4 regions of the Robertmurraya mesotrionivorans genome follow, and region 4 is predicted to be linked to each of the others. Evidence: riboswitches for the same ligand, from Rfam matches in the RefSeq annotation. Region 4 holds a riboswitch; each other region holds the start of a gene.
The links. A riboswitch is a leader RNA that binds a small molecule or an ion and turns the genes downstream of it on or off. The one in region 4 is predicted to bind S-adenosylmethionine.
Positions count from the first base shown of each region.

Region 1 (8,614 bases), on a different contig from region 4:
GAGAGCATTCATTGAAGAGACAGGAAGAAAGGTTCATTTCCACCAGGCAGATCTAACGAATAGAGACTCCTTAAAGAAAGTAGTAGAGGATTGTCTAAATGTGTACGGAAAGATAGATGTTTTAGTAAATAATGCTGGAACAATTAGACGTGCGCCTTTACTAGAGTACAAGCAAGAAGATTGGGATGCAGTAATGGACATTAACCTAAACGCTGTCTACTTTTTAAGCCAAGAAGTTGGAAAAGTGATGGTTGAGCAAAAGAGCGGAAAGATTATTAATATTTGCTCTATGCTTTCCTTCCAAGGTGGGAAATTTGTTCCTCCGTATACAGCAAGTAAGCATGCAGTTGCGGGGGTTACGAAAGCGTTTGCTAATGAGCTAGGACAATATAATGTTCAAATTAATGCGATTGCTCCAGGCTACATTGCAACAGCTAATACAGCACCTATTCGTGCAGACGAACAGCGTAATGCAGAAATTCTTTCACGTATACCAGCCGGACGTTGGGCAGATCCTTCTGATCTAATGGGGGTTGTTGTGTTCTTATCAAGTAGAGCATCAGATTATATGAATGGATCAATCATAGCAATTGATGGTGGTTGGTTAGCACGTTAAAGAATCTCAGAAAGGAAGAATTAGGGTGATTACAGGGAAGTTAGAAGATATCAGAGAAAAGGCTGTTTTAGACGATAAGATTTTATCAAAGTTAGAATTCCTAAAAGGTGACTTTTCGCAATATACAGCCGGGCGTTATGAAGTTGATAATAACTCGTTCTTCTTCTTAAACGAATACGAAACAAAAGAGGAAGAAAGCTGTTTTTGGGAAGCACATAGAAAGTATTTAGATATCCATTATATTTTAGAAGGACAAGAGAAAATTGCGGTTGACCATATTGGACGCCAGCAAGTGAAGGAAGAGTACGATGCGGAGAAGGATGCCATCTTTTTTAAAGGTGATGTCCTCTCTGGAATCACAATGAATCCTGGGGATGTTATGATTTGCTTCCCTGAAGATTCACATATGACGGGCTTAATTGCTCAAGGAAAGCAAAAGGTGAGAAAAGTAGTGCTTAAAGTGGAGTTATAGGGACAGACACAGAAGAATATGGGATGAAACGTTAAGGCGGCCAAAGGTTGGCAGACCAGGAAAAAGCCACCTATAACATTTCGAATTGTTTTTTGAAACTTAAAGATAGCATAAAATTGACAATTATTCAATCATCTCAAGTTCTTTTGCGTGAAATTTACCTATATAAAAATTAGAAGGGTAAGGTAATGCAAAATGAAAATCATGAAGTCAATTGAAAAGATCCCTGGCGGATTAATGCTTGTTCCACTATTTATAGGAGCAATTATACACACTCTTGCTCCAACCTCAGGAGAATATTTCGGGTCGTTTACAAACGGATTAATGACGGGAACAGTTCCAATTTTAGCGGTATGGTTCTTCTGTATGGGTGCAGGAATCAATATAAAAGCAACAGGTACAGTAATAAGAAAGTCTGGAACACTTGTATTAACGAAAATTGCAGTAGCGTGGGTTGTTGCTATTATTGCCTCCATGTTTATGCCAGAAGGCGGAATTCAAACAGGATTATTTGCCGGTTTCTCAGTCCTTGCTTTAATTGCCGCAATGGATATGACAAACGGTGGACTATATGCTTCTATCATGCAACAGTACGGAACGAAAGAAGAAGCTGGAGCATTTGTATTAATGTCACTTGAATCAGGTCCATTAGTAACGATGTTGATTCTTGGCTCAACGGGCTTAGCAGCATTTGAACCACATGTGTTCGTAGGGGCAGTTCTACCTTTCTTAGTCGGTTTTGTTCTTGGAAATTTAGATAGTGATTTAAAAGATTTCTTTAGCAAAGCTACTCATACAATGATCCCGTTTTTCGGATTTGCACTAGGAAACACAATTGATTTAACGGTCATTGCAAAAACAGGTCTTGCCGGTATTATCCTAGGTGTTCTTGTAATCATTGTAACTGGTATTCCGTTAATCTTAGCAGATAAGTATATTGGTGGCGGAAATGGTACGGCGGGACTAGCTGCATCTAGTACAGCTGGCGCAGCTGTTGCTAATCCTATGATTATTGCCAATATGAAGCCGGAATTTATGGATGTTGCTCAATCAGCAACTGCATTGGTGGCAGCATCAGTAATTGTCACATCAATTCTAGTACCGATCTTAACAGCCTATTGGTCTAAATATATGAAAAAGAAAAACAAAGGAAATGTAAAAGAAGATATCAACGCAACTGCTGTCTAAAAGTAGCTAAAGAGAGGCATATCACAGTATGTCTCTCTTTAAGTAAAGGGGAGAAGGGGAAGCATGAGTAAAATCATTACAATCGGTGAACCGATGGCTCTCTTCGTAGCAGAGCAAAGTGGTTCTTTAGAAGAAGTGAACCGATTTAGTCGGTTTGTTGCGGGGGCAGAGGTAAACTTTTCGATCGGAATGTCCCGCTTAGGTCATGAGGTTACCTACATTACGCAACTTGGGGAAGATCCTTTCGGTAAAAACATAGAGAAGTTCCTTCAACAAAATGGGATTGATACAACCCATGTTAATTATGAATCAAAATATGTAACAGGTATGCAATGGAAGCAAAAAGTTGAAGTGGGAGACCCAGAAGTGTTCTCTGCAAGGAAAAACTCTGCAGCTTCTCATATGAATATAGAGACAATTAAGAATGTAAGCTGGGACGGATATGATCATATTCATCTAACTGGTATACCACCAGCATTATCGAAAGAGTGCAGAGCAGCTGTCTATGAGTTATTGAGAGTGGCACGTGAGAAAGGAGTTCAAATTTCTTTTGACCCAAATTTACGTCCAGGACTATGGCCAGACCAAAAAGAAATGGTGAGGATTATTAATGATTTAGCTTGTCAGGCGGATATTGTTCTGCCAGGTATTGCAGAAGGAAAGCTATTGACAGGCTGTGAAGATGAGGCTGAGATTGCACAGTTTTATCATGCTGCTGGAGTGAGAACAGTAGTTATAAAATTAGGTGCAAAGGGAGCTTTCACAAGTTCGGAAGGGAAGCAGTTTTATACAGAGGGTTTCCCTGTAGAGAAAGTCGTTGATACGGTTGGTGCAGGTGACGGTTTTGCCGTCGGTGTAGTGAGTGCTTTGTTAGAAGAGCAAAAAATAGAGGATGCAGTGGTACGTGGAACAGCAATTGGAGCTTTAGCGGTTATGTCTCCAGGAGATAATGATGGGCTACCAGATCGAGCAGAACTAAGCTCATTTATGGAAACAAGGAGAATAAACATAAAGTAAAAAAATTTCCTTCCCAGTCAGGGAAGGAAATGGCTTTATCAAGAACCAATGTAACCTAGATTTCTAGAAATATCTAAGCTAGTCTGTCTCATCTTATCTATTAATGTATCGTTTATTTTATCCATTGTCACACGATTGCTAGGACCAGAGATACTAAAACTAGCAATAATCTTGCCTGTATGGTTGTATATCGGTGCGGCGATACATCGTATTCCTTCTTCATTTTCTATATTATCCAAGGCGTATTTTTGTTTCTTAATCTTATTTATTTCTTCTCGAAGTCCCTCAGGGGTTGTGATGGTTGATTCTGTCTTAGGGATAAAATTCACCTTTGACACTAATTCTTCAAAATGGCCTGACTCCATACCGGAATATAAAATTTTTCCGACGGCAGTACAGTACATCGGTGCACGGTTTCCGACACGTGAGAACATTCGAATGGTTTGATTACTTTCAATTTTATCAATATACACAATTTCACCACGGTCTTCAATGCATAAATGAACGGTTTCATTTACTTCGTGGGAAAGCCTTTCTAGGTAAGGCTTTGCCGTATTTACAATGTCATTATTATTTAAAATATTTCTCGAGAGAAAAAGTACTTGCAATCCTAATTTATACTTGTCGGATTCAGAATCTTTTACGACATAGTTCATATTGGATAATGTTGCTAAAAGCCTGTGGACGGTACTTTTTGATAGACTAACTTGTTCAGATAAACGGGCAATTTGTATTCCATCGGGATAATCTGAAAGCTTATTCAAAATAGTTAAGGCTCTTTCAAGTGATTGGACGTTGGACACAGTCGGTTACCTCTTTCAATGGATTTATATATGTAGAATGAATTGAACTTTTTATTTAAAAATTTAAAACGCCGTTCTACTATATGATACGGCAGCGTGAGAGTTTTGTAAATTTAATAAAAAATGTTTCATAAAATATATAAAAAGTGGGGATTCACATGAATAAAATCAATGTTCTATCAAAGGTTTCAGAGTGTGGAGTAGTGGCAGTAGTGAGAGCAGAGACGAAGGAAGAAGCAGTAACAATCTCTAAAGCATGTATTCGAGGTGGGATTAAGGGGATAGAAGTAACGTTTACTGTCAAAGAAGCAGATGAAGTAATTAAAGAGTTAACGTCTCTATATAATGAACGCAATGATGTCGTGATTGGAGCTGGCACTGTTCTTGACTCAACTACTGCTAGAATAGCCATCCTTGCAGGTGCGCAGTTCGTAGTCAGTCCTTCCTTTGATGAAGAAACCGCAAAATTATGTAACCTCTATCAAATCCCTTATATGCCAGGTTGTATGACAATCACTGAGATGAAGCGTGCTCTTGAATCTGGTGTTGATATTGTGAAATTATTCCCAGGAAACAACTTTGGCCCTGATTTTGTTAAGGGAGTAAAAGCACCACTTCCACAAGTGAATATCATGCCTACTGGTGGTGTTAGTCTTGAAAATGTGGACCAATGGATTAAAAACGGCTGTGTAGCAGTAGGGGTTGGAGGGAATCTATTAGCACCAGCTAAGACGGGAGATTATGACCTTATTACGGAGTATGCAAAGCAGTATGTTGAAAAAGTTAGAGCTGCACGTGGGGAAGATGTGTTAGAAGCAAAAACTATATAAATATAAAACTAGGGTATTCATGGCCGCATGAATACCCTTTAACTATTTTACATATTTTCCATTAAACGTTTGGCGATTCTTGCGTAATCATCCCGATCAATTCCTGGAGCAAATTCCTCCGGTAGTTCCTCTAAATTTGGAATAGGTGCACCCTTAGGAGCTCCAGTAATTACTTTGAGTTGGTTTCCATTTTCAGGGTTTGTTCCTTTCCAAATTTTTGAGATATCGGTATAATGACCCACATCATTCCAGGTATATAAAACATTAGCTAAGCCTTGATCCTCAAACTTTATTGCATGGTCGAACTTTCTGTTAGATAGATCAGGAATCGGAATCATTTTTTTGACATCCACGCCAGTAGCAATTTCTAATGCTTTAGCATAAGCGAGTACATGCGTCCCACCTCTGACAAGTAAGTAACCTATCATTTCACGAGCAGTTTCATGTTCTGTCATTTCATATACTCGCATCTTATGTGTGCGTGCTCCTACCTCTAAAAAGAAATTATGAAGTAAATCTAGCACTAAGTTTCCGCTGCTAAACACATTGTCTCCGGTCCAAGGGCGCCCCATAGAATCACCTGCTAATGCCGTTTGAGCAGTAGCAATAAAGTGATACGTACTGCGTGCATCCATTCCTTCACGTAAAGGGGTAACATCAGGGTCCCCAGGAAAGGTGTTTCCGCGTGATAACAAGTTGATTGTATTACTAACGAGCTCCACATGACCAAATTCTTCTGCTGTAATACTTGCTACGAGGTCATAAAAAGGTTTTAATTTATCCTTTTGACGAAAGTTAAAAGACTGATACATGTAATTGTTTAAAGTTGACATTTCTCCAAATTTTCCACCTAACAACTCCTGAACAGCAGCGGCCGCATTCGGATCACCATGCTCTGGAACAGGAAGGTCAATCAATAATTTATTTTCACGTTTAAACATCGGATGACCTCCTTATCCTCTAGGAATAACCCAGATAATTTGTTGAGTGCGAATAAAGAATGGAGAACCTCCTGATTCCACTACAATATGGTCAGGCATAACAGACTTAAGTAATCCTGTTACAGTCCCTCTGACCGTTTGGACGGCAACCATTCGCCCGGTAATCCCTTGGAATGCATGATACACATACGAGTCAATGTGACTGACAAAAGATGGTGTTTGTTGATTCATGAAGTGTTCGCTCCTTTGTTTTGTATATCAAACAGTTATATGTATGACGGGATTGTAATAGTTATACATAGTAATATGTAAACTATTAGTTTATTCAAAAGTTTCTTGACATTATTTTTGTAGATTGGTAAGGTTGATAAAAATATTTCTTATCCAGAGAGGTGGAGGGACTGGCCCTGTGAAGCCTCAGCAACAGATCAACTAGGATACTGTGCTAATTCCAGCGGGTGATTTTTCCTCGATAGATAGGAGCGGACGTTTTTATTTGTCAGTAGTGCACTCGTTTCCTGAGTGCGTTTTTTTGTTTCCCCCACTAAAGTATTCATTGATCGTTTGTAATGGTTGCTTCTGGATGTAGGTTAAGGAGGAGTTATTTGTGAAAGTGGAAGAACAAGGATTTCAAAGGAAAATGCAAGCAAGACATCTAGTCATGTTATCCTTAGGTGGGGTCATTGGGACCGGTTTGTTTCTAAGTTCAGGTTATACGATTCAACAGGCAGGACCGTTTGGAACGATTCTTTCGTACTTAATCGGTGCCTTGGTGGTCTATTTAGTTATGTTATGTTTGGGGGAGTTATCTGTACATATGCCAGAAACGGGAGCGTTCCATAGTTACGCAGCCAAATATATTGGACCCGCAACAGGCTTTACTGTTGCTTGGTTGTATTGGTTAACTTGGACAGTGGCATTAGGTTCAGAGTTCACAGCTGCTGGGTTATTGATGCAGCGTTGGTTCCCAAATGTGAATGTATGGATTTGGAGTGCTCTATTTGCTATTTTAATTTTTTTATTAAATGCAGTAACTGTTAAATTCTTTGCTGAATCAGAATTTTGGTTTGCATCCATAAAAGTTCTCGCAATTTTGTTCTTTATTATTTTAGGTGCAGCAGCTATGGTCGGTATTCTGCCAATAGAGGGTTCTGAGACAGCACCCGTGTTTTCAAATATCATTGGCCAAGGGTTATTTCCAAACGGTGTATTTGCCATTTTTATGACCATGTTGGCAGTGAATTTTGCATTTTCTGGGACAGAATTAATTGGGATTGCTGCTGGAGAAACTGAAAATCCAGAAAAGGCAATTCCGAAGGCTATTCGAACGACACTGTGGAGATTAATTATCTTCTTTGTCGGAACCATCATTGTGTTATCAGCTCTGCTCCCTTTTTCTGATGCTGGGGTATTGGAAAGCCCTTTTGTTGCTGTTCTAGATAGAATAGGGGTACCTTATGGTGCGGATATTATGAACTTCGTTATCTTAACGGCGATTTTATCGGCAGCGAACTCTGGATTATACGCTTCCTCAAGAATGCTTTGGTCACTTGCAGAAAAAGAAACAATCTCTCCATTCTTTGCAAAGTTAACAAATCGAGGTGTTCCACTTAATGCTATCATTTTCAGTATGCTAGGTGGCGGCTTAGCTCTGTTTTCTAGTATTATTGCACCTGATACTGTATATATCGTACTTGTGTCCATTTCAGGACTAGCAGTAGTTATTGTATGGATGAGTATTAGTGTTTCACAGTTATTATTCCGTAGACAATATGTAAAAGAAGGCCATTCCGTGCAAGACCTTGCTTACCGAACGCCATTGTATCCTATCGTTCCGATTGCAGCGTTCTTTCTTTGTCTGGCTTCCTGTATAGGTATTGCTTTTGATCCAACACAGAGAATTGCACTGTTTTGTGGAATTCCATTTATCTTGCTTTGCTATGCTAGTTATTATATAAAACAAGGGTTTAACAAGAAGGGAGACGTTTACGTTGAAAAAAAACAATCCAATTGATGCTATTTTACAAGAGCATTCACTTATTATTTTAGATGGAGCAATGGCTACCGAGCTTGAATCCTATGGATGTAATTTGGATGATCCTCTTTGGTCAGCTCGTGTGTTACTCGAGAATCCGCAGATGATCTATCAGGTACATTTAGACTATTTTCAGGCAGGCGCAGATTGTGCGATAACTGCAAGCTATCAAGCAACAGTTGAAGGATTTACAAAACGTGGATTACAAGAAGAAGAAGCCTTGGAATTGATAAAAAAGACAGTAGTGCTTGCGAAGAGTGCAAGAGATGACTTTTGGCAAGAAGAGCAACAACTTGTTAGATCCAAACCATTGGTAGCTGCATCTGTTGGACCATATGGTGCGTTCTTAGCAGATGGCTCAGAGTATGTTGGAAACTATGGGGTGAGCGATAATCTCCTTAAAGATTTCCACCGTCAGAGAATGGCGGTACTTATAGAAGCTGGAGCTGATATTTTGGCATTTGAAACCATTCCTTCCCTTCAGGAGGCGAAAGTATTAATTTCTTTATTGCAGGAGTTTCCTGGAACTTATGCATGGCTTTCCTTCTCCTTGAAGGACGAAAGGTCAATAAGTGACGGTACGTTGTTACAAGAATGTGCTGAACTGGCGAATGAATGTGAACAGATTGCTGCCGTTGGACTAAACTGTGCTCCATTAGATTATGTTACAGGGGCCATTAGCAATCTTAGAACCCACACAGAAAAACCTATC
Region 1 is NZ_JBPCCH010000025.1:45,821-54,434, forward strand. Features, by position in the region: gene kduD (2-dehydro-3-deoxy-D-gluconate 5-dehydrogenase KduD) at 1-616, shown strand, start outside; gene ACRX5O_RS22410 (NanQ anomerase/TabA/YiaL family protein) at 642-1,088, shown strand; gene kdgT (2-keto-3-deoxygluconate transporter) at 1,284-2,276, shown strand; gene ACRX5O_RS22420 (sugar kinase) at 2,340-3,293, shown strand; gene ACRX5O_RS22425 (IclR family transcriptional regulator) at 3,332-4,096, opposite strand; gene ACRX5O_RS22430 (bifunctional 4-hydroxy-2-oxoglutarate aldolase/2-dehydro-3-deoxy-phosphogluconate aldolase) at 4,255-4,926, shown strand; gene ACRX5O_RS22435 (manganese catalase family protein) at 4,974-5,867, opposite strand; gene ACRX5O_RS22440 (YuzF family protein) at 5,880-6,098, opposite strand; SAM riboswitch class I at 6,245-6,350, shown strand; gene mmuP (S-methylmethionine permease) at 6,475-7,881, shown strand; gene mmuM (homocysteine S-methyltransferase) at 7,859-8,614, shown strand, end outside.
Region 1: linked by a shared signal. The riboswitch ahead of mmuP (S-methylmethionine permease) and the one ahead of ACRX5O_RS13210 (homoserine dehydrogenase) in region 4 are both predicted to bind S-adenosylmethionine.

Region 2 (8,614 bases), on a different contig from region 4:
GAATAGCCACCCTTCTATGCCCTATTCGGAAGCCGCCGAATGCGCAGACCAGGCCACCTATCATACTTATCAATACATAACATATGGCTAGAAGATATTGTCCTTCCTGTAAAAGCGAGCTAAGCTCCACACTTAAGGTAGAGAAAGTCGTAAAAGAACCAATTAACCCCGTCCCAATAGCAGCTGCTAAATCATCAGAGAGCTTCTTTGATAGCAACAGTCTTGAAGTAAACCAACCTAGTGCAAATGCTCCTAACAAATTTGCAAGTAGCGTTCCTAAAAATGGTAACCAGTCTCCATTGATGGCTAACATATTGTAGTAAATACTATACCTCAACACACTTCCAATGGAGCCACCGATCCCTACAAATAATAACCTCATTACATCCACCCTATTATTAGAAAAATGACAGATTAAAAGAAAATACTGTTAGCTACCATGCTAACAGTATTATGTAGTCCGATGTTAAGCTTCTTTAAAATAACCCTTGTAATAGCCTCCGACTTTTCCACTATTATCTATAATAAAGTAAAATTCTTCTGTTTCATTTTTTACTTCGTACACATTTCCTGGTGTTAATTTATTATCGACAATATATTTTTCAGCTTTTGTGTGAACACAAGTTACCTTTTTTATTGTTTCTGACTCTGACCATTTTAGATGAATCACTACAGTCACTCCTTTTACATTATCTATCTTATTATAGAAAGGAAGTAACTACTTAGCAACTTTTTCTAATAACTGCTTCTTAAAAGATCTAATTCGAAAATTTCTTTTTGTCACTTTTCGAACTTTGTTTTCTTCGAAGGTAAAAAATTCACCTGTTAAGATATTTTTTAAAGTTATATAACTAATTTCACATATTGTATCTAATCTAATAAACTCTAGATAGTTGTATTGTCGATTATTATACACCAGCTCATAATAGCCATTGTCTCGATTTCCACTCATATTCTGACCCACTTTCTTAAGTTGGTGATATTAAGTGTTTACCACAATGGATACTCGTATTAAACCGATGTGCAATAAAAAATTAACTATTGCTCGACTTTTTAAGACGATCAAGCTCCGTTAGTAAATATTGATAATATCGCTCGCTCAATCTTCCTTTTGCCCCTCTAAGAATTTCGGTCGAATAATGGTCGGGTGGTGTCACTTCGGGCATTTTGTTATACACATGGAATGTCAAAACATCCTTAAACGTTTCCCCATCGATGTCCACATCTACAAAGGTAGGGCGATACCATCCTCCATAAAACCCCTCTCTAGCAAATAAATACTCGACCCCTTCGTATGGAGTTAAGTAAACCAACCCTTCGGTTTCACCACCATCTTCCACAATATCTGCTCTTCCGCCATCACTTACTCTGAAAAGGTATTTCATGGAGTAACCCTTTAGTACGGCAGCACCGACGAGGTTTTTAAAACAGTAATCCACCCCCGCTTTTCGGAATCGTTCATCATCCATACATGAACCATACGCAAAGTAGTATACTTGTTCAGGACGATTTTTTATGAACCTATGTAACTTCCAATCTCCGTGGGTGATTTTTTCGAACTTGCTTGATTCGTCCACATTCACATACACGAGCGCTACTGTAGTGCCTTTATCAGTATGAACGGTAACATTTGTTCTGTCATACAAGTTAGACTCTTTACCCTCTTCATAATCCTCCAATGCGTCGAGCTGAGGTAAAAGGTTTTTACTAACTTCATATAACTCTCCATGCACCTTACCAGATTCATTAAGTTCGAGGGTAGGATAACCGTTACCTGTATCAAAAAGCTCACCGTTTACCCATGCCTGTTCAGCTATGCAAGTAGCTTCTCTGATTAATCCGTGATTCGTTTCATGTCGTCGTAATGTACCATAAACAAAAAGTGTAATCGTATCCATCCTTCTCCCCCATCATACAAACTATTTACCATATTTTATCATGAAAAAAATCATTACGTGAAAATCCTGTAACAGAATATTAATAATTTTATGGCAATAAATATGGAGTTTTGGGTTTTCAAATGGATTAAAACCCGATACAATGATAAAAAGCTAGAAAATTCAGTCCATTTTAAGGAGGCTTGCAAATGAAGATTATGAGTAATGAAATGTTAGTTGTCTCGTATCGGAATGCATTGAAGTCAGGTGAGGATAAAGAATGGGCGAAGTTTTTGAAGAAGGAAATTGAAAAAAGAAATTTGAAACCGACAATTAAATCGTAGGACACAACCACCGGTTCCCATGTGCCGGTGGTTTTATATATCGTACGAAAATAAACAAGACGGGTTTCCCCGTCTATAACTGATCGATCATATTTAAGTAAAGTTGTTGCGGGGGGTGACTGGAGAGTCGTTTCTCCTTTTGAGCTAATTCATTCATTTCTCTCATTTCAAGAGGAAAATCCACGTGACCACCTACAGGATAACCTTGAACACTCTCACCTGAAATAAACAATTCAATTCCATCTTCGGTAACAAAAAAGGCGTCTTCACTCAACATATACCGATGATGACATCTGCTTTTCGTTTGCATGAATTTCCCTCCACTTTTTGTTCTCAAACTCATTATATATTAAATGTTCTGAATATTCATATAGTAATTTTTAGGAAATTGTGAACAAAATTGTCGTTAATTTGTAAAAAAGATTGACACTTAGCGATTTACTGTAGTAAAGTTAGAAAAAATTAAATGTTTTGATTTCTTATCAAGAGAGGTCGAGGGTCTGGCCCTATGAAGCCTCAGCAACCATCAATTTTTTGAAAAGGTGCTAATTCCAGCAAGTATTTTACTTGGAAGATAAGAAGAATGGCTCATGTTGATAACAAAGTCTTCTTCTTAGAGAGAAGACTTTTTTTTATTATTTGGATGTTGGGAGAGACTAAAATGTACAAAAACGAAACAAAGGTAGCGCAGATCGGGAACAGAAGTGAAACTCAAACTGGGACAGTAAACCCACCTGTTTACTTTTCGACAGCTTATCGACACGAAGGAATTGGCCAATCAACTGGCTTTGATTATATTCGCACAGGTAATCCAACAAGAAAGCTTGTAGAGGCGGCAATTGCTGATTTAGAAGGCGGTGATCAAGGATTTGCCTGTAGTTCTGGAATGGCTGCAATCACTACCATTCTTGCACTCTTTGAATCTGGCGATGAATGGATCGTTTCAAGAGATTTATACGGTGGAACCTATCGAATTCTAGAGCAAGGATTTAAAAAATGGGGACTTTCGAGTACGTATGTACAAACTCATGATGTGAGCATTATCGAACAGGCCATTACTGAAAAAACGAAAGCCATTTTCATTGAAACACCAACCAATCCTCTAATGGAAGAAACGGATATTCAAGCGGTTGCTGAACTAGCGAAAAAATATAATATTTTATTAATTGTCGACAATACGTTTTACACTCCATTACTTCAAAGACCGATTGAGCTTGGAGCTGATATTGTCATTCATAGTGCTACCAAATACTTAGGTGGACATAATGATGTGCTAGCTGGCTTGATCGTCGGGAAAGGAAAAGAGGTTTGTGAACAGCTTGGATTCCACCACAACTCTATTGGAGCTGTTTTAAGTCCGTTTGACTCTTGGCTTCTTATTCGCGGGATGAAGACTTTAGCACTTAGAATGAAACAGCATGAAAAAAATGCAAGAGAGCTTGCAAGCTTCTTAAAGAATCATGAAAATGTAGTAGATGTTCTTTACCCAGGCCGTGGCGGCATGCTTTCCTTCCGAATTAAAAAAGAAGAGTGGGTTAATTCATTCTTACAAAATCTTAACCTTATTACGTTTGCAGAAAGTCTTGGGGGTGTAGAAAGCTTCATTACATACCCAGCTACACAGACACATGCGGATATTCCGGAAGAAATTCGTTTTTCAATTGGCGTTTGTAATCGCCTGCTTCGTTTCTCTGTTGGTATTGAAGACGTGGAGGATTTAATTAAAGATATTGACCAAGCTCTTACTCGTTTAAGTTCGGAGGCATAAAAATGACAAAAGAACACAATTTCTCATTTGAAACAAAACTACTTCATAATGAACATAAATTTGATCCTACTAACGGTGCTGTTTCCGTTCCTATTCAACATGCATCCACCTTTCATCAACACAGCGTGGATGAGTTTGGAAAATACGACTATGGACGAAGCGCGAATCCAACTCGTGAAGCTTTTGAAACAGTCATTGCAAATCTTGAGGAAGGCACAAACGGATATGCCTTTTCATCAGGTATGGCAGCCATTTCGACTGCGTTTCTCCTTCTCTCTCAAGGAGACCATGTAGTGATTACGGAAGACGTGTATGGTGGGACCTACAGAATGGTGACGGAAGTCCTTTCGCGTTTTGGAATCGAACACACATTTGTTGATATGACGGACCTTACAGCTGTAAAACAAGCTATTCGTCCGAATACGAAGGTTTTCTATGTAGAAACTCCTTCCAATCCGCTTTTAAAGGTGACGGATATTCGAGCCATCAGTGACATTGCAAAAAGTGTTGGAGCTTTAACTTTTGTTGACAATACATTTTTAACACCTGCTCTACAAAAGCCATTACTTCTTGGTGCGGATGTAGTGCTTCATAGTGCCACGAAGTTTCTTTCTGGTCATAGTGATGTAGTTGCTGGTGCGATAGTTGTAAACGATCCTGACCTTGCTAAACAGATTGGATTTTTACAAAACTCTTTTGGCGCTGTGTTAGGCGTTCAAGATGCTTGGTTAGTGTTACGAGGAATGAAGACCTTATCGGTTCGGATGGACTTCTCAATGAATTCTGCCCTAAAAATAGCACACTTTCTACAGAACCATCCATCTGTGAAAAAAGTGTACTACCCTGGACTTACTGATCATCCACAGTACGAAATACAAAAAGAACAATCAGAAGGTGCCGGTGCCGTTCTTTCGTTCGAGCTTGAAAGTGAAGAAGCGGTAAAACAATTTGTTGAATTAACAGAGATCCCTGTATTTGCTGTTAGTTTAGGAGCTGTTGAATCGATCCTCTCTTACCCAGCGAAAATGTCACATGCGGCAATGCCGATTGAACAACGTTTAAAAAGAGGAATCAGCCAAAGTCTCCTTCGCCTTTCTGTTGGCCTAGAACATCCAGATGATATCATTAAAGACTTCACGGCTGCCCTTGAAACGATAGCCGCGAAGAGCCAAGGAGAGAAAGTCAGATGAGCCTTTTAGATAAACTGAAAAAAGACATTGTCATTGGTGATGGTGCAATGGGTACCCTTCTCTACTCTTATGGAACGGATAGTTGTTTTGAAGAGTTAAACTTGTCGCATCCGGATGATATTTTAAACATCCATAAGACCTATCTACGAGCTGGAGCGGATGTTATTCAAACGAACACGTATGCTGCCAACTCCTTAAAGCTACAAAGATACGGTCTTGAAGATTCTGTAGAAAAAATTAATCGTGCTGCCGTAAAAATTGCGAAACAAGCTATTACAAATAAAAGCTTTGTTGTAGGAACCATTGGTGGTAACCGTGGCATCCGCCCCAACTCGTTTTCTTTAGAGGAAATTGTCCAAAGCTTTTCACAGCAACTACATTACTTATTGCTTGAAGATATTGATGGCCTGTTACTTGAAACTTACTACGATTTAGATGAAATCGAATCAGTCCTTTCCATCGCGAGAAAGGAAACCAATTTACCGATTATTGCTCAAGTTTCCATGCAGGTCCCTGGCATTATGCAAAACCGAACGCCGATTAATGAAGCTCTCTTACGTTTAGAGAGTCTTGGTGCTGATGTGGTGGGTGTGAACTGTCGACTTGGTCCCCATCATATGCTTGAAAGCTTGGAACAAGTTGAATTACCTAAAACGGCGCTTTTATCCGCGTACCCAAATGCTAGTCTTCCTACGTACACTGATGGAAAATTCCATTATGAAGGAGATGCGGATTATTTCCGAAAAAGTGCACAGGAATTCAGAGCTCAAGGTGTTCGTCTTTTAGGAGGATGCTGTGGCACGACTCCAGCCCATATTGAGGCGTTTGCTTCAGAGCTAAAAGGAACTTCGCCAGTGACGGAAAAGCAAGTTGAAGTAAAAAAAGAAGTAGTTCAAGTGAAAACTGTACAACCAAAACGTACGGAACGTCCTCTACAGGAAATTGTTAAAGAGAGATCATCAGTCATTGTTGAATTGGACCCGCCTCGAAAGCTGAACACAAAGAAATTTTTTGAAGGAGCACAAGCGCTTAAGGAAGCCGGTGTTGATGCAATTACATTAGCTGATAATTCACTAGCGTCTCCAAGAATTTGTAATACTAGCTTGGCTCAATTGACAAAAACAAATATCGGCTTACGACCACTTGTTCACATTACTTGTCGTGATCGAAATATTATTGGTCTTCAATCTCATCTAATGGGACTTCATACCCTGGGATTACATGATATTTTAGCTATTACAGGCGATCCTGCCCGTGTCGGTGATTTCCCTGGCGCGTCATCGGTATATGATGTTTCTTCATTCGAACTCATTAGCATGATTAAGCAGTTTAATGAAGGTCTGTCCCCTACTGGCAAGGACTTAGGGGAAAAAGGCGTATTTTCGGTTGCTGCCGCATTTAATCCAAATGTAAAATATATAGATAAAGCTGTTTTACGGATGGAAAAGAAAGCAAAGTATGGAGCAGATTACTTTATTACCCAACCTGTGTATTCAGAGGAAAAACTGCTAGAGATCTACCATGCAACTAGGCATATCACCCAACCTATTTACATTGGGTTAATGCCACTAACATCGAGTAAAAATGCGGAGTTTCTTCATAACGAGGTACCTGGAATAAAAATTTCTGATTCTATTAGAGAGCTAATGGCTTCTTTAAAAGATGATCCTGTTCAGTCAGCTAAAGAAGGAATCGCTATTACAAAGTCATTGATTGACGCAGCTTCTGAATTGTTTAATGGAATTTATTTAATTACTCCTTTTATGCGCTATGAAATGACCGCACAGCTCGCTACCTATACAAATACAATAAACAGCCAAGTGTTAAGGAGGAAGCTGAATGCAAACAGCATCGTTAAATGAACAACTAAATAAACGAATTCTCATCATGGATGGTGCGATGGGTACGATGCTCCAACAAGAAGCATTAACAGCTAAAGATTTTGGTGGAGAGGAGTATGAGGGTTGTAATGAAATCTTAAACCTCACTGCCCCTGATGTGATTGAAAAAATTCACCTGGAGTACTTACGTGCTGGAGCCGATATTATAGAAACAAATACATTCGGTGCAACTAGTCTAGTATTGGATGAATACGATTTAGGCTCTAAGGCGTATGAAATTAATGTGGTCGCTGCCAAGCTAGCAAGTAAGGCAAGGGATCAAATATCTACGCCTGAGTGGCCACGCTTTGTCGCAGGTTCCCTTGGCCCAACAACCAAAACATTAAGTGTAACAGGTGGAACAACCTTTTCTGCTTTAGTTGAAACATATGAGGAGCAGGTACTCGGTCTTCTAGATGGTGATGTAGATTTACTACTTCTTGAAACTAGTCAGGACTTGCTAAATGTAAAAGCTGGATTTTTAGGAATCCAAAGAGCCTTTGACCTTCGTAACCGCAAGCTCCCTATTATGATTTCAGGGACGATCGAACCGATGGGAACAACGCTTGCCGGTCAATCCATTGAAGCCTTTTATATATCCATTCAACATATGAACCCTATAGCAGTTGGACTAAATTGTGCAACAGGGCCTGAGTTCATGCAGGATCATATTCGTTCCCTTTCGTCCCTATCAAACTCTGCAATCAGTTGTTATCCTAATGCGGGTTTACCGGATGAAGAAGGTCATTATCATGAAACACCTGATTTGCTAGCAAAAAAGCTTGGTAACTTCGCTGCAGAAGGCTGGATTAATATTGTTGGTGGTTGCTGTGGTACAACTCCTGAACATATTAAAGCCATTTCTGATGAGATGAAGAAATACAAGCCCCGTCAACGAATTGAAAACCATGCCCACATGGTGTCAGGCATTGAGCCATTCGTATACGATGATCCAACTCTACGACCAATCATGGTTGGGGAACGTACAAATGTAATCGGGTCAAGAAAGTTTAAAAGATTGATTTGCGAAGGAAAAATTGAGGAAGCTTCAGAAATTGCGCGTGCTCAAGTGAAAAACGGAGCTCACGTTATCGACATCTGCTTAGCAGATCCTGACCGTGACGAAATTGTTGACATGGAGAACTTTATTCAGGAAGTTGTTAAAAAAGTAAAGGTTCCTTTGGTTATCGATTCAACTGATGACAAAGTTCTAGAAAAGGCACTTAGTTATTCTCAAGGAAAGGCCATTATTAACTCAATTAATCTTGAAGATGGCGAAGAAAAATTTGAATCGGTTTCCAAACTTGTTCACCAATATGGCGCCGCAATTGTTGTTGGGACCATTGACGAAAAAGGAATGGGTGTAACTGCCGAGAAAAAGCTAGAAGTTGCGAAACGATCTTATGATCTACTAGTAAACAAATATGGTGTTCCTCCTCAGGATATTATTTTTGATCCACTTGTCTTCCCTGTTGGTACTGGAGATGAACAATACATTGGTTCGGCAAAAGCAACAGTTGATGGAATTCGAATGATCAAGGAGCAGATGCCTGAA
Region 2 is NZ_JBPCCH010000005.1:107,290-115,903, reverse strand. Features, by position in the region: gene crcB (fluoride efflux transporter CrcB) at 1-382, opposite strand, end outside; gene ACRX5O_RS10910 (DUF6501 family protein) at 467-670, opposite strand; gene ACRX5O_RS10905 (gamma-glutamylcyclotransferase family protein) at 1,035-1,898, opposite strand; gene sda (sporulation histidine kinase inhibitor Sda) at 2,087-2,221, shown strand; gene ACRX5O_RS10895 (hypothetical protein) at 2,295-2,531, opposite strand; SAM riboswitch class I at 2,698-2,802, shown strand; gene ACRX5O_RS10890 (methionine biosynthesis PLP-dependent protein) at 2,883-3,989, shown strand; gene metC (cystathionine beta-lyase) at 3,992-5,179, shown strand; gene ACRX5O_RS10880 (bifunctional homocysteine S-methyltransferase/methylenetetrahydrofolate reductase) at 5,176-7,041, shown strand; gene metH (methionine synthase) at 7,019-8,614, shown strand, end outside.
Region 2: linked by a shared signal. The riboswitch ahead of ACRX5O_RS10890 (methionine biosynthesis PLP-dependent protein) and the one ahead of ACRX5O_RS13210 (homoserine dehydrogenase) in region 4 are both predicted to bind S-adenosylmethionine.

Region 3 (6,850 bases), on a different contig from region 4:
TACAGCAAAAAATAAGGAGGGCTAGCCACTTGAGCTAACCCTCCTTATTTTCTAGTTACTGATTGCTAGACGATACTCATTTGTTAGGTTTTCAAAGATTTTTTTCACAGGGAGAATTTCTTTGATTTCATGAACTCTTGCTCCTGCAAACACAAGTCCATTTTCAACATCGCCAGCCATTGATTTTAAAAGGGAATCAAGGGTGCAGAAGCGATAAGAGCAATTTTTCAAACAGTCTCTACACTTTGTGATTTTTAGCTTTTCAGAAGTAGTGATTAAGTCTGTAAAATGGTTCGCAATCGCGCGACCATGAAGACCAACTGTCGTTTTGACGAGCAGTGTATCTTCCTTTGTCGCTTCGACGTATTTCTGCTTAAAGGAAAGTGGTGCATCACATTCCTCACTCGCAACAAATCGAGTTCCCATTTGTACTCCAGAAGCTCCCATGCTGAACGCTTTGGCAATGTCTGCCCCTGTCATGATTCCACCCGCTGCGATAACCGGGATCGATACTGCCTCCACAACTTCAGGAAGAATATCAAATAATGGACGTTCGGTCCCAAGATGTCCACCCGCTTCATTTCCTTCAACAACAACTGCCGCTGCACCAAGGCGCTCCGACATTTTCGCTAGCTTAGCAGAGGACACAATTGAAAGAACGGGAATACCTGCTTTCTTGCCCCATGCATACATATCCCTTGAAATCCCTGCACCTGAAATAATAAAATCGACCTTTTCTTCAAGTGCCGCCTTCATTTTCTCTGCAAAGTCATTCATTGCAAATAACACATTTACACCAATATATCCTGCATCCTTTTTCACAAGCGCCTTCGCTTGACGAATATGGTTTCTCATTTCTTCAACGGAAATCCCTGTACCCGAAATTATGCCAATTCCACCTGCATTTGCAACAGCAGATGCAAGCTTGCTAAGGGAAATTCCTACACCCATGCCACCTTGAATAATCGGAGCTTTCGGAAGCATATGTCCGATTTTTAACTGAGGAAAATTCATGATTATCACCCATTTCTTTTAATCTCCATTAGATTCTAGCATGTAGTATGGGAAAATGATGTGATATATATTACTAGGTACTAAAAATTGATAATAATAGTTGGTAACATTTTGTGAACATTGAATAAAAAAGTTCTATTTGGATACATTTCCCTTGAAAAAAATCCCCGTTGTCCTGTTAGAAAAGGGGATGAACAAATGATTCAAGTGTTAGAATAGCGGTTAATATATCGTCTGAAGTATAGTTTTTCTCCAAGTAATGAATGGACTCACCAGACGCTACCGTTCTCTCGGCGATAGGCGTAAGTTTTTCAGAGTTAAATAATCCAAGATCCCTTAGTAAAATAGGAAGCTTTAGGGATTGATAAAAAGAAAGAAGAGAGGCAACCTCTTCTAAATTTCCCTCGAGTACAAGCTGAACTAGAATGCCGTATGCTACCTTTTCACCGTGAAGAAGATGATGAGTTTCCGGTGCAACCGTTAGTCCATTATGTACAGAGTGGGCAGCAGCGATTCTCCCATAACGGTCTCCGAAGCCACCGACCATGCCACCTGCTGCGATGATTGCTTCAATTACTTGAAGAAAAGCAGGAGACGATGTTTTTGCTTCCATCGCCTCTAATGCAGCTTGGCTATGTTCTAGTAAAACAATCTGACATAGTCTTGCACTTTGATGGGCAATTTTTACAGGTAGCGGTAGATCTTGTAATTCACGTACTAACACATCGGCTTCGTACCATTTGGCTAATGTGTCTGCAATTCCTGCTCGGACATACTTAACCGGTGAATGAAGAATGATACTAGGTTCAATTAAAACAATAAGTGTGCTTTTCGGAAAAATGGTGTAATGAGTGAATTCACCTTTGTCTGTATAAAACACACTCAATGGTGTCCAAGCAGAGCAGGTGGAGGCAAGTGTCGGGATGAGAATGGCTTCAGTGTTTGTTTCGTGTGCCACTGCCTTTGTAAGATCTAGTACTTTCCCTCCTCCTATTCCAATAATAGCGTCGATACTTGTGCCATTGGCTATCGTTGAGATTCTTTGTACTTCATGTAATGAGCACTCACCATGATAGGGAACAAAGGTAAGCTCTACATTGGATATTTCTGGTATATAGGATGATGCTGCTTTCCAAGATTCTTCTCCATGAATCACTAAGCAATGATTAATTGAATTGGAGAGAAGTAAATTTTCTAGGTCGTTTAACGAACCCTCATAACATGCATAATAGGAGGGAGCACCACGAACTTCTAATTTTGTCACTGTCCTCAATCTTTTCTATTAAAAACAACGCCGGAAAAACGGCGTTGTTTTTGAGTTCTCCAATTAGCGATTTACCATCCATTCCGGTTTTCCGAAGCCTTGGAAATCTTCATCGATAATAGCTTCAAATTCTTCCGATTCTACGACTTCTTTCAGATCTTTCGCAAATTGACTATCAATATTCTTTGTATCTACTACCACACGGTTACGGTATTGGTCGAGCATGTTTTCAAGCTGTAATGCGTCTAGTAAGTCCATTTTTGCCGCTAATGCGAAATTTCCTGGTACAGCAGCAAGGTCTACACTATCAACTGCACGTGGAAGTTGAGCTGCTTCAATTGGTTGGAATACAAGATTTTTTACGTTGTTTTCTACGTCTTTTTCAGAAACGGTTAATGGGTTAGCATCAGCATTTAATGTAATTAAACCGAGGTCTTCTAAAATTAAGAAAGCACGTGCTGCATTTGTTGGGTCATTAGGAATCGCAATAGCAGCGCCATCAGCGATCTCATCGATAGAAGTAAACGTCTTAGAGTAGATTCCCATTGGTGCGGTTGGTACTGAAATCACATCAGAAAGTTCAATCTTATTTTCTTTTGCAAAGTTTTCCATGTAGATTTTGTGCTGGAATAGGTTTGCATCAAGGTCACCTTTTGATAACGCAAGGTTTGGTTGAACATAGTCACTGAATTCTACTACTTCTACTTCATAGCCTTTTTCCTCTAATAACGGCTTAATCGCGTTTGATACCATGTCGCTGTATGGACCAGATGTTGCTCCAATTTTCACTTCTTTTTTCGTAGTCGCACTTTCCTCAGAAGAAGAAGCTTCCTCAGAACTTCCACCGCAAGCTGCAAGAGCCGCAATAGCAATCAAAATTACAAAACTCAAAAATAACTTTCTCATCGTAAATATTCCCCCAATAGTTTTATGGTGTCTGTCACCCTTCGTGGACAGTTGGTGCATTTTTGTCCGTCTGGAGTGGACAGTGCTTACATGTGATTTATCTTTTGTTTACTGCTTTTGCTAGTCGGTCACCAAAAAATTGGATGAGCTGGACTAAGCAGATTAGGATGATAACGGTGGTGATCATGACGGTATTGTCGTATCGGTAGTAACCGAACCGGATAGCAAGATCTCCGACACCGCCGCCGCCAACGATGCCAGCCATCGCAGAGTATGCGACTAAACTAATAATCGTAATGGTCACGCCTTGGATGATCCCTGGTTTCGCCTCTGGAAGAAGAACCTCCTTGATGATCATCCACGGGGAAGCGCCGACCGCGACTGCTGCTTCGATGACTCCCTTATCGATCTCACGAAGTGACTGTTCTACCAATCTAGCAAAGAATGGAATCGCAGCTACTGAGAGTGAAACAGAAGCGGCAGTTGGCCCGATTGTTGATCCAGCGATCAAGTCTGCCAATGGCAAAAGGGCAATGAGCAAGATGATAAACGGAACCGAGCGAATCATGTTCACTAAAAATCCAACAATCTGATTAAATAGTGAATTCTCTAAAAACAATCCACGGTCGGTAACAAATAATAGTACCCCCACAGGCAAGCCGATAATCATGGCTACCACAATCGATATTCCCACCATATAAATCGTTTCAAAAAAGGCTTTGTTTAAATCGGGTAGTAACTCTATCAAGCTATTAAGCGGCATCTCTGATCACCTCCAAGCTTTCTGTTCGAGATGTAATGTATTGAAGGGCTTTTTCCACTTCAGCATGATCTCCAGTAAGCTCCATAATGAAAATCCCTAGAGGGGTCTCTTTTATGTACTCGATTTTGCCGTGTAAAATATTGCCCTTCACTTGGAACTTCTGTAGCGCATCTGAAATCACTGATTCCTCAGCAATCACCCCACGGAAATGGATCTTCACAATCTTTCCTTTGCTTGAAGTTAGCAAGTGTTTTGGTAAATCAAATTGAAGAATTGTACTGATGAATTCCTTCGTAAGTTCATATGTCGGATTTGCGAACAAATCATACACTTGACCTTCCTCAACAATTCGACCATCCTGCATCACCGCCATGCGGTCACAAATCTCTTTTACGACTTCCATCTCATGTGTGATCAGTACAATCGTTAACCCTAGCTCTTGGTTAATCTTTTTTAACAAAGATAAAATTGATTTGGTCGTGCTCGGGTCTAGGGCAGAGGTAGCTTCATCACAAAGGAGAACGGAGGGATTATTCGCTAATGCTCTCGCAATCCCTACACGTTGCTTTTGTCCACCGCTTAGCTGTGACGGATACACATCACGTTTATCGGACAAGCCGACCATTTCAAGTAGCTCTGTTACTCGTGCATCAATTTCTGCCTTTGATTTATGAGCCGCTTTTAGAGCAAATGCTACGTTTTCAAAAACCGTCTTTGAGCTTACGAGATAGAAGTGTTGGAAGATCATCCCGATTTTTTGACGAGCGCTCCGAAGCTCCTTTTTCCCAAGAGAAGTAAGGGAAACACCATCGATCTTAATTTCGCCTGAAGTCGGAGCCTCTAATAAATTCAGACAGCGTAACAAAGAACTTTTGCCCGCACCACTATAGCCAACAATTCCAAAAATCTCGCCTTTATTCACGGTAAGTGACACATGGTCCACACCGGTTACTTCACCTTTTTTCGTTTGATAGACTTTCACCAAGTCTTTTACTTCGATCATCTCTGTCACCCCTTAAGCTATGAAAATACAAAAATGCCTCTTTCCAATCAGAAAGAGGCATCGTTATATATATACGACTTATCTTTCAGAATGGAATCATTCTGTAGGAAGTGGCACCGTTCCATGAAATGGAGGTTGCCGGACGTCATAGGGCCTAATCCCTCGGTCACTCTTGATAAGTAAAAGGTCTTATTAATTTGTTACATGAATCATAAATCTAACAGGTGAGAAGTGTCAACAGCTGTTTTTGATAGAGGGAAGAGGAGGGAACGCTTACACACCTGGGGCTGTAAGTGAGAAATTTTTTGAAAAAAAGATAAAAACACCCATCCACCAAAAAGTGAATGGGTGAAAAAAATTAAATTTTCATAACTCCACCGGTGCTAGCAGATGTTACAAGCTTCGAATAACGAGCTAGATAACCCTTTTTCACCTTTGGTTCAAAGCCTTTCCAGTTTGCTTTACGCTCTGCCCATTCTTCGTCAGATAGAACAACGTCCATGGAACGAGCGTCAACATCGATTACAATTTGATCTCCATTTTGGATAAACGCTAATGGTCCACCTTCTGCAGCTTCCGGTGATGCGTGGCCGATAGACAATCCACGTGAAGCACCAGAGAAGCGTCCATCTGTTACAAGAGCAACCTTCGCGCCAAGTCCCATTCCCATGATTTGAGAAGTAGGGGCTAGCATTTCAGGCATACCAGGTCCACCTTTTGGTCCTTCGTAACGGATCACTACAACGTCGCCTTCTTTAACTTTTCCGTTCGCAATGCCGTGAAGAGCTTCGTCTTGTGAATCAAACACAACAGCAGGTCCTTCATGACGATTTCCACCAGTGATTCCACCTGTTTTAATGATGGCACCATCTGGAGCGAGGTTTCCAAATAATACAGCAAGTCCACCCTTTTCACTAAATGGATTATCAATGGAATGAATTACATCATAGTTCTTTACATCACAGCCAGCAATATTTTCACCAAGTGTTTTTCCTGTAACTGTTAATGTATCCAAGTGAAGGGCGCCTTCTTTCTTGGATAATTCATTTAGAACCGCAGAAACTCCACCTGCTTCATGCAAATCTTCAATGAACACATCAGAAGCAGGAGCAAGCTTAGACAAGTGAGGAACACGAGCCGCTACTTCATTGATTCTTCCGATTGGATAATCGATTTCTGCTTCATGAGCTAATGCTAATGTGTGAAGTACAGTATTAGATGATCCACCTAATGCCATATCAAGGGCAAACGCATTGTCAATTGCTTTTTCTGTTACGATATCACGAGGCTTAATATCCTTTTCAATTAGTTCCATTAACTGAGTTGCTGATTTCCTAACGAATTCTCTACGCTCAGGCGCTACAGCTAAAATCGTTCCATTACCAGGAAGAGCCAATCCAAGGGCTTCTGCTAAACAGTTCATCGAGTTTGCTGTAAACATACCAGAACAAGATCCACATGTTGGACAGCCAAACTGTTCTAATTCTAAAAGTCCCTTGTCATCAATTTTTCCAGCTTGATATGCACCTACACCTTCAAATACAGAAGAAAGTGAGATCTTTTTGCCATCGCTAGTTACTCCAGCCTTCATCGGTCCACCACTTACGAAAACAGTAGGGATATTTAAACGAAGTGATGCCATTAACATACCTGGTGTGATTTTGTCACAGTTTGGAATACAAACCATCCCGTCAAACCAGTGTGCTGCCACAACTGTTTCAACTGAATCCGCGATGATCTCACGACTTGGAAGTGAGTAGCGCATGCCGATATGTCCCATCGCAATACCGTCATCAACACCGATCGTGTTCATTTCAAATGGAACTCCGCCCGCTTCACGGATGGCATCTTTTACAATTTTCCCAAACTCTTGTAAGTGCACATGTCCTGGCACAATATC
Region 3 is NZ_JBPCCH010000004.1:14,066-20,915, forward strand. Features, by position in the region: gene ACRX5O_RS08510 (NAD(P)H-dependent flavin oxidoreductase) at 52-1,014, opposite strand; gene ACRX5O_RS08515 (iron-containing alcohol dehydrogenase family protein) at 1,193-2,278, opposite strand; gene ACRX5O_RS08520 (MetQ/NlpA family ABC transporter substrate-binding protein) at 2,342-3,184, opposite strand; gene ACRX5O_RS08525 (methionine ABC transporter permease) at 3,282-3,947, opposite strand; gene ACRX5O_RS08530 (methionine ABC transporter ATP-binding protein) at 3,937-4,950, opposite strand; SAM riboswitch class I at 5,026-5,132, opposite strand; gene ilvD (dihydroxy-acid dehydratase) at 5,309-6,850, opposite strand, start outside.
Region 3: linked by a shared signal. The riboswitch ahead of ACRX5O_RS08530 (methionine ABC transporter ATP-binding protein) and the one ahead of ACRX5O_RS13210 (homoserine dehydrogenase) in region 4 are both predicted to bind S-adenosylmethionine.

Region 4 (8,614 bases):
ACCTAAGGAGGACGAACCAGGGGAAAAGATCATCATCATCTTACCGAGTGGGAAAAAAGTTTATACGTACGAAAACTTGATTGTATCTGAAAATGGAAAGCTGTACTACAAAGGAGATCGATCAGAGCTTGATTTAACAGGCGGAATTGTCAAATATGAAGATTGGGAATAAAAACGAAAAGCCATCCATCGATGGCTTTTCATTATTATATTTTATAGTTTACTTTAATAACATTTGCCTTTTTTAACGTATCGTAAACAATAACGATAGCCGGGCCTAAAAATAATCCAAGAAAACCAATAAGCTTAAAGCCTATATACAGACTTACTAAAGATGCTAGTGGAGAAATCCCTAGACTGCTCGAATATACCTTCGGCTCAATTATCCTTCTAATTACTGTGATTAACCCGAATAAAATAATTAAGCCTACTCCTAGCAATTGATTTTCCTGTAATATTGCCACAATTCCCCAAGGAACTAAAACGGAGCCTGTACCCAAAATAGGTAATATATCAACAATGACTATTAATAATGATAAAAGAGTTTTATTTGAAACACCTAAAATCCATAATCCTGTGAATGCCATCACAAAGGTAATTACACTTAAAAAAAGCTGAGCCTTTATAAAGCCAACCCCTGCCCATGTGAGCTGATTTATGACAAGGGATGCTTTCTTTAAACTTCCCTCTGTTAGATGTCTTTTTATATTCTCTTTTAATCTAGGTAGCTCTAAAGAAAACAGGAATAAAGCAACCAAGTATACTAAAAATTCAATTAAAAAACCAGGAATGGCTGTTAATAAAGATATGATGGTTTCAAACATAGTTTGTAAGAAGGCATCTAAGGAAGCGATACTTGACTCTATTGTGTTTTCCATCGATTTTAACACTTCTTCTGGAAGTGTTTGTAAATATCTTTCTAGGCTACCCATTATTGGTAAAAGTGTACTCCGATAAAAATCCTTTACAAAAGTCGGAGTGCTCTCTGACAAACGAAGAGTTTGTTGAATGATTAAAGTAAAAAAGTGATAGCCAATGATTACTAAACCTAATATGTACGTTAAGAATGATGCTAATACAGCATGTACTCGTGCAATCCTAAGTTTATTTTTATAAAACTCAACTAATCCTTCTAAAAATATAGCTGTAACTAAAGCAAAAACTAATGGCAAACTATACGGCAGTAAGAAAAAGCCTACACTGCACAAGATAATAATGATAAGAAGCTTTTTTAACATGTATTTCTCTCCTACTTTCCTTCCATAGTATTAGTATACAGCCATTTTCATATGGAAAAAAGAGTTAACATCAAATAAATATAAATGGACAATGACCCCTTCTAATAAATGGATCAATTGTCCTTTTCCAACTCATTATACTTGCTTAGCAAACTGTGATAAATACTTATAATTTAAACGACTGTGCTGGTGTATTAAGTGAGCAGATCTCGTGGCACCTGTTTTTCTCAATGTATTAAGGGCTTTAATCATTTCTTCCGCGGTACCAATTCCAATCCCATGACCAAAATATTTATCTTCACCTAGAAATACAACATTTTCTCCAATCCAAACCGAATTATTATAATCTGGATTGTAAAAATACATCACATCCCCCGGAATAAAATCCGAGCCCACTTTTGTGATAATTCCTAGGTCCTCATCATAGCTCCAATCCCAAACGAGTAGATGATTAAAAAGATGATTAAAAGCTCTCTCGTCAATGGATTGAAGAACAGCATAATAAAATATGACAACAATGGCTGTCGAGCATTCAAAACCGTACTCTACCCCATTATGAAAAATATCTTTTATTGCATCAGAGGGTAGCACATTTGGCTTAAGCATATAACCTCTTGATGTTTTTAACCAATAAACGGAATGGAACTTTGATGTTTGAAATACGGAAAATTCTACTTCACTTTCGTTCAATGCATTGGCACTATTTATCATGTTCTCTCGTAACATCAATTCAAACAAAAGCTCTCTACTATGAACATATATATGCACTTCACTACTGTTCTTTAAGAAGTGAAAAATTTCTGCTTGTTTGCTAGATAATTGAAAAGGGGGTATCTCTACATTCATTCCCGCAACGATAATCACAAATCCTTTACCTCCTTTCTCCATTACTACATGCTATGCTTCAATGGGAAAAGAGGCATCCATATTGCGTAAAAAGGGGGCATGCGCCCCCTTTCATTACGGTTTTAATATAATTTTCAAGCAATTTTCTTTCCTTTTATTAAATAACTTATATGCTTTTTCACCATCAGCTAAAGGGATGTGATGGGTGATAATATCATTAACCTTTATTTTCTCTTTACTCACTAGCTCATAAAGGAATTGCGTATTACGTATGGCGGGGGCAAAGCCCATTTTTAGTGTAATATTTCTTGCAAAAAAATCACCCAAAGGAAACCCATTATACCTAAGACCATACACCCCAACGAGTTGAACAACTCCCCCTTTTCTAACAACTTGGCTCGCCATCTTAATTGCTGTAAGGCCGCCCCCCTGTAGAAAAAGTGCTGTTTCAGCAAGTTCAACCGGTGTCATTTTACCACTTGCTCCAACACAATCAATGACAATATCTGCTCCCCCTTTGGTTATCTCTAACAAATGGTCTGATAGCTCATTTATCTCCTCAAGATTGAATACCTCTACCCCATTGGTTCTTCTTGCATGTTCCAATCGATAAGGAATTCTGTCAATGGCGATAACTCGGTTCGCTCCCTTTAGCCAAGCAATCTTCTGTGTTAACAACCCAATCGGACCGCTTCCGATTACTATAACCGTATCACCAGGCTTTACATCTGCATTCACTACTCCCCAGTAGGCAGTTGGGAGCGCATCCGCTAGTAGAACTAAAGCATCATCTTGTAACTCATTATCATTAGGTACTCTAAATCGAGTGAAATTTGCAAACGGAACTCTCAACCATTCTGCTTGGCTTCCAGAATAATCTCCGTACAGTCGTGAACAACCAAACATGGCACCAACTTCTGGCTTCACCTCTTTATTCGCAAGATCACACTGGCTTTCTAGACCATTTTCACAGTAAAAACAATGCCCACAAGCAATGTTAAAAGGGATAACCACCTTATCACCCTTTTTTATTCCGGTTACTTCTCTCCCGAGCTCTTCAACGATACCGACCGCTTCATGTCCAATAACATAATCCTTTTCGAGGCTTGGAATCATTCCATGGTATAGATGCAAATCTGAACCACAGATCGAAGAGGCAGTGACTCGTACAATGATGTCATCTGGAAGCTGAATGACTGGATCAGGTACATTTTTGACTTCTACATGTAATAACCCTTGATAAGTAACAGCCTTCACCTTATTCACCCCTTCTAATCAGTGAGAGTCAGCAAGTAGTGAATAAGTGCATCCTGCTCAGATTCAGAGAATCCTGTCGTTTGATCTACCCAAAAGGAATGTCCTTTACCAGTCACATTCGCAGTGGATAAACTCTTGTTCTTTGTATTGCTTTCAATCACTATTTCTCTTAACCTTGAGTCAACCATCGCTTTTAGACTATGGTATGGATCAGGAAGCTTCCCTTGTAAAATGGTTTCTGCTACTCCAACCTCTCCATTTGGACCAACAGCCACTCCGCCATCGTGTAAGTAAGGAGCACTTCTAGAGAGGTTATAAAGGCTAATGGTTTTGTAGGCTCCCTTTGTATTCGTAAATCCCCAAGCTAGTTTAAGCAACTGCTCTTGTTCAGGTGTTGTTTTAATTACATCTATTTTTGGATTGTTAGGAAGTGGTACAGACGTTCCCTCTTCATATACTTTTGGTACATCGTGGTAGTCCTTTAATGGCGAAAACCCCTTTGAACGTGAGGCATTCGTTTTTATTTCCTCCACTGAAATCAACTTATTGCTCGTTGCAAATGTCCCTGCATGGCAAGAAATACATCCTGCTTTTGTAAATACTTTTTCACCCTTCTCTGATTTTTCATTATCCTTTTGTATTCCACTTGGTACCGGAGAAAGAGAATTCATGTATGCACTCATCGCGTTTAATTGTTCATATACCTTATACCCAGCCGAGCTTGATAAGACCCCTACAGATGTCATATAGGAGGTTTTTGGATAGGTGGGAGATTTAGTCAATTGATTCACACCAGGTACTCCCGGGGTAGGGTCTACTTTCGCAAAAAAGTCAGATGGCTTTTGCGATGACTTTCCATCATAACGATACTTTGGATTCGCTGCATTTTGTAAAACGGTTCCCAAATATACTTCCTTATCTATTTTCATCGTATACTTACTAATCTCAGAGGCTGAGACCGCATCCATATTTTGTGAATGGGCATTATTAATCGCTGCCGAAATCCCATCAAAAGGACCGATTTGACCTTGTCCGCTCCAACCAAATGGACGATCACCATTCGTCATCGCGTCAGGAACTTGAACAGGATTATTATGTAAATCAATGGTCGTGTCATTACTCCCTGCAGGCCATTTAATAATCTCTGCATCCACGAATTTTTCAAACTTATCTATATCAGGTAAGGCATCTTTTGTTCCATTCGATGTTTCTATTTGTACAGAGCTTTGACTAATATACTCTTTAATATCCTCTAGTTCTGTATGAGTAAAATAGGAGGCTGTATTAGTACCCATCGCAAGAGCTAGACCGATTTGCAAATCCGTATTGGGGACTCCCTCCATAATTTTCCCCTTTTCATCAACGGAGGCATGACAAGCAGCACAGCTAACACCTGCTTTTAATCTCCCTTCATCAAACACTACCTTAAATCCAACTGGTGTCTTAGCCCCTTTAGCCACATCAAGACCTGTATCAATTAAGTCACCTTTTTTTATGCTGAAATCACCAACTGAAAAATCTTTATACGCTTCGACCCTGAGGTTATTCGTACCCTCCCCATTTAATTTTAAGATCGCCTTTCCAATGTTGCCTAACGTTAAGGCCCCGTTAAACATACCTAAAATATCTGAAAAAAACACTTCATTCCCAAAGGTCTCTTCATAAAATAATTTTCGCCCTAACTCAATCTGTTCAGGTGTTCCCATCTCCACTTGGTTTGACACAGAAGCTATTTTCGATTTTTTTTCTGATTCCCTTACATCTTCTGCTTCCGGTACAAATGCGTAATCAATCGAAACATTTGTCAATGTATAGATTGCAACACCGAAGATAAGCATAATTACTCCAAACAAAATTAATAGTTTTCTCATTCTGCACCTCCATAGCAAACATATTATTTGCCCTATGGAGCTTTACGATACAAAAAAAAGACGCAATAATTATGCATCTTCTCCTAGAAACTATAAACCATATTCAAATGATCTCTTTTTAGACCGATCGGTGATACTGAATAACGTTTATATAAGACAGGTAGCTTTATACATTCTAGCTCGCCTTCGTATAAGAAGCTTCCGTATATACGACCATCAAGCTCTTTTACAACTTCTTGAAGGATATTTAAATGCTTTGAGTTTTCATTTAAAACCGCTTTTAAGCTAAGCCATTCCTCCTTATTTTGCAGAGGAAATACCGCTAATTGAGTACTTTCGTTAGTCTCTTTTTCATTTTGAGCTTGATAGCTATATCGATGAACTTTCTGCAACGGTTGTTTTTGTTGTTCAATTTGTACTAAATCTTCAATCATAGCACTTGCAGTAGCCTTTGAACCAGCTCCTGGTCCTTGGAGCATAAGAGTCCCAACCAAATCTGTCTTAATAACTATGCCATTATCTACCCCCTCCACATTGTAAAGAGGATGTTCGGTGCTTACAAACGTTGGCTTTACGGTTGCCTTGATTCCCTCATCCTCTCTTTTCAAAGAGGCCAGCAGCTTTAGCCTTAATCCATGCACCTCACCTAAGGCTAGATCTTCTAATGCGACTTCTTCAATCCCAATTCTTTCAACCTTTTCCCAGTCGGGCTGCTCATGGTAGATTAAACTGCTTAAAATCATTTGCTTGTAGAAAGCATCTCTACCAGAAATATCACTTTCTGGGTTAGCCTCTGCGTAACCGAGTTGTTGTGCCTCTTGCAGGCATTCTCCAAAGCTTAATTTCTCATTTCTCATTTTTGATAAGATGTAATTGCTCGTTCCATTCAAAATACCCTCTAGAACTAAAATCCCATTCACTTGAAGGAGTTGAATAATCGTTCTAAGTAAAGGAATCCCTCCCGCAACGGCTGCCTCAAACGTTAAGAACTTACCTTTATTTAAAGCATATTCCGTAAGCTCCTCACCACGATTAGCAAGCAATTCCTTGTTTGCACTTATAACATGACAGCCACGATCTAAAAATAACTGTATATAGGAATAGGCTGGTTCAATACCAACAATTGCTTCGAACACATAGTCTATTTTTGGGAGAGCTAGGATTTCCTCAATCTTTGTAGTTACAATAATATTCTTGGGAAGCTGACGTTCCTTTTCTGTCTTCACTAATATACCAACAATTTCAACCTTCTTACCAATTACCTTTTCCAGCTTCTCCTGATGAGTATGAAGGATGGAATCATACACACCTGAACCTACCGTACCAAATCCTAAAAGAACCACTTTTACCGTTTCCATCATGTTTTCCTCCTCTGATAAAATAAAAAACCCTCTTCCAAAGAAGAGGGTGTATTGTTATCATCTCTTCTTATCTGTCAAAGCACGATTGCTTTGCAGGAATTGGCACCGTGTTTTCTATAAAAAGAAAATCGGTTGCCGGGTATCATCGGGCCAGCCCCTCCACCACTCTGGATAAGAAATCCAATATTCAGTTGATTTATGGATAATAATAGCACAAACTTTTTTTAAAAGTAAAGAAGAATTATAGAATCTTACAATTTTGCCATAAGATTATATATATCTTGAAGAGTCTCATATCCCTTTCGCTGAGCTTTATCAATAAAAATACACCACAGAACAGCTGTCAATTTAGCGTCTCCTAGTGCATGATGTCTATCCACTACTTCTATTCCATACCGCTCGCAAATATCTTCAAGCTTGTTTTGGGTTAATTCTGGATCGGCAACTCTTGATAGGAATGACGTATCAATGATGCGATGTTTCTGAGGGGCTTTGAATTGTTTCCAGTTCGCTGCTTGCAAGAAGTTTTTTTCATGATTTGAATGGTGTGCAACAAGTGGCGTTCCTCTAGCAAAGTGATAAAAATCCAGCAGAACATTTGATAACGGCGGCGCACTCTTTAGCTCCTCTTCAGAAATTCCTGTTAACTCCTTCACCTGGACTGGAAGTTCTTTATCATATTGAACTAAAGAATAAAAGGACTCGACTTCTTTCACATACGCACCTTTTGTCTTTATAGCACCAATAGACAAAATTTCATCGCCTTTTTCAGGAAAGAAGCCCGTTGTTTCAAGGTCAAAAACCGTCACCTCTAATTCAGACAATGGAATCAGTAAGGCATTGTCTGAATTCAGTTCTTTTTGAATTTGACGCAAAAAGGCAACATGCTGACCGTTTTGTCCCTGTAAGCCACTGTATACATTTGTCCCCAATTTCCCCTGGATTCCCCTCACAAAATGAATAAATGGTTCAAACGCCATGATTTCCACCCTTTTCAATCATTCTATGAACGTATTGCTGCAGCTTCTTTCCATCTTTCAGTATCTTTTTAATTAATTTTTGATTGTCTTTCGTAAGTTTTTTTACATACAAATAGTGGGAATCATCATAAGAAGCCGTAAAAGAAAGGTGATCTAATCGGAACTGAAGAAGTTGCGAAAAATTCTCCTGATATTGAGATAACTCCTCATACTTCTCTAATTTGTTTAGCTCTTTTAATCTACCTATTGTACTAGTCTCGATTATTCCTTCTTTCCATGCCAATAGCCGAACTGCATTCACATATGGTATAAAAGCAGAATACTTCAAATCAATAGCTCCAGCATGTATTCCCTTCTCCTCAACAATGATTTGTCCTAGTGGACCAATCGTCTTTTTTACATGTTTTACATTTTCTAATAATCGGCCTAAAAATTGAGGATGGGAATGACTATATTCGTGGATCACGTTTTTTAAATGGTAAAGGAGATCATGGTCACCTACAAGTTTTCTAGCATCATAGAAAATTTGCAAATTGCGAATCGAAACCCAACTGCTCTCCTCCATCCAACTTACCACCTGTTTATTCCAGCTGGCAGATGTTTGACACCATAGTGGATTTGAACTCATTACCTTACCATCGCACAATGGGTAACCAACTATTTGTAATCCAATTGATAATTCCTTTCCTAATTCACTAAAATAAGAACCTGCCTCTTGACTATCTTCTTGAAAAATAATCCCATGATCTTGGTCACTTATTAATCCTTGTTCAAATCGTCCCCCGCTACCAGTAATAAACCATACAAAGGCACACGGTGGTTTAGCATTCATTCGGGCACTCGCAGCCTTAAATACCTTAATCATAATCTCGTCGTGGAACTTATTTAGAGAATCTGAATTTGATATATACTCTGCAACATGAGTTTCTTTCCATAATTTTATTGATTCATATGAACTCAAATCCTACACGCCCTTTAAGTAGATAAGGAAAGCCCCATAAAATGAGGCTCTCCTTATTAATTATGAAGAAACTTTTTGATTTTCACTAGTTAAAAATACT
Region 4 is NZ_JBPCCH010000007.1:86,898-95,511, reverse strand. Features, by position in the region: gene ACRX5O_RS13235 (hypothetical protein) at 1-172, shown strand, start outside; gene ytvI (sporulation integral membrane protein YtvI) at 207-1,238, opposite strand; gene ACRX5O_RS13225 (protein-glutamine gamma-glutamyltransferase) at 1,374-2,102, opposite strand; gene ACRX5O_RS13220 (alcohol dehydrogenase catalytic domain-containing protein) at 2,199-3,341, opposite strand; gene ACRX5O_RS13215 (electron transport protein) at 3,356-5,212, opposite strand; gene ACRX5O_RS13210 (homoserine dehydrogenase) at 5,296-6,570, opposite strand; SAM riboswitch class I at 6,638-6,751, opposite strand; gene ACRX5O_RS13205 (exonuclease domain-containing protein) at 6,825-7,553, opposite strand; gene ACRX5O_RS13200 (DUF294 nucleotidyltransferase-like domain-containing protein) at 7,543-8,514, opposite strand; gene ACRX5O_RS13195 (ammonium transporter) at 8,575-8,614, opposite strand, start outside.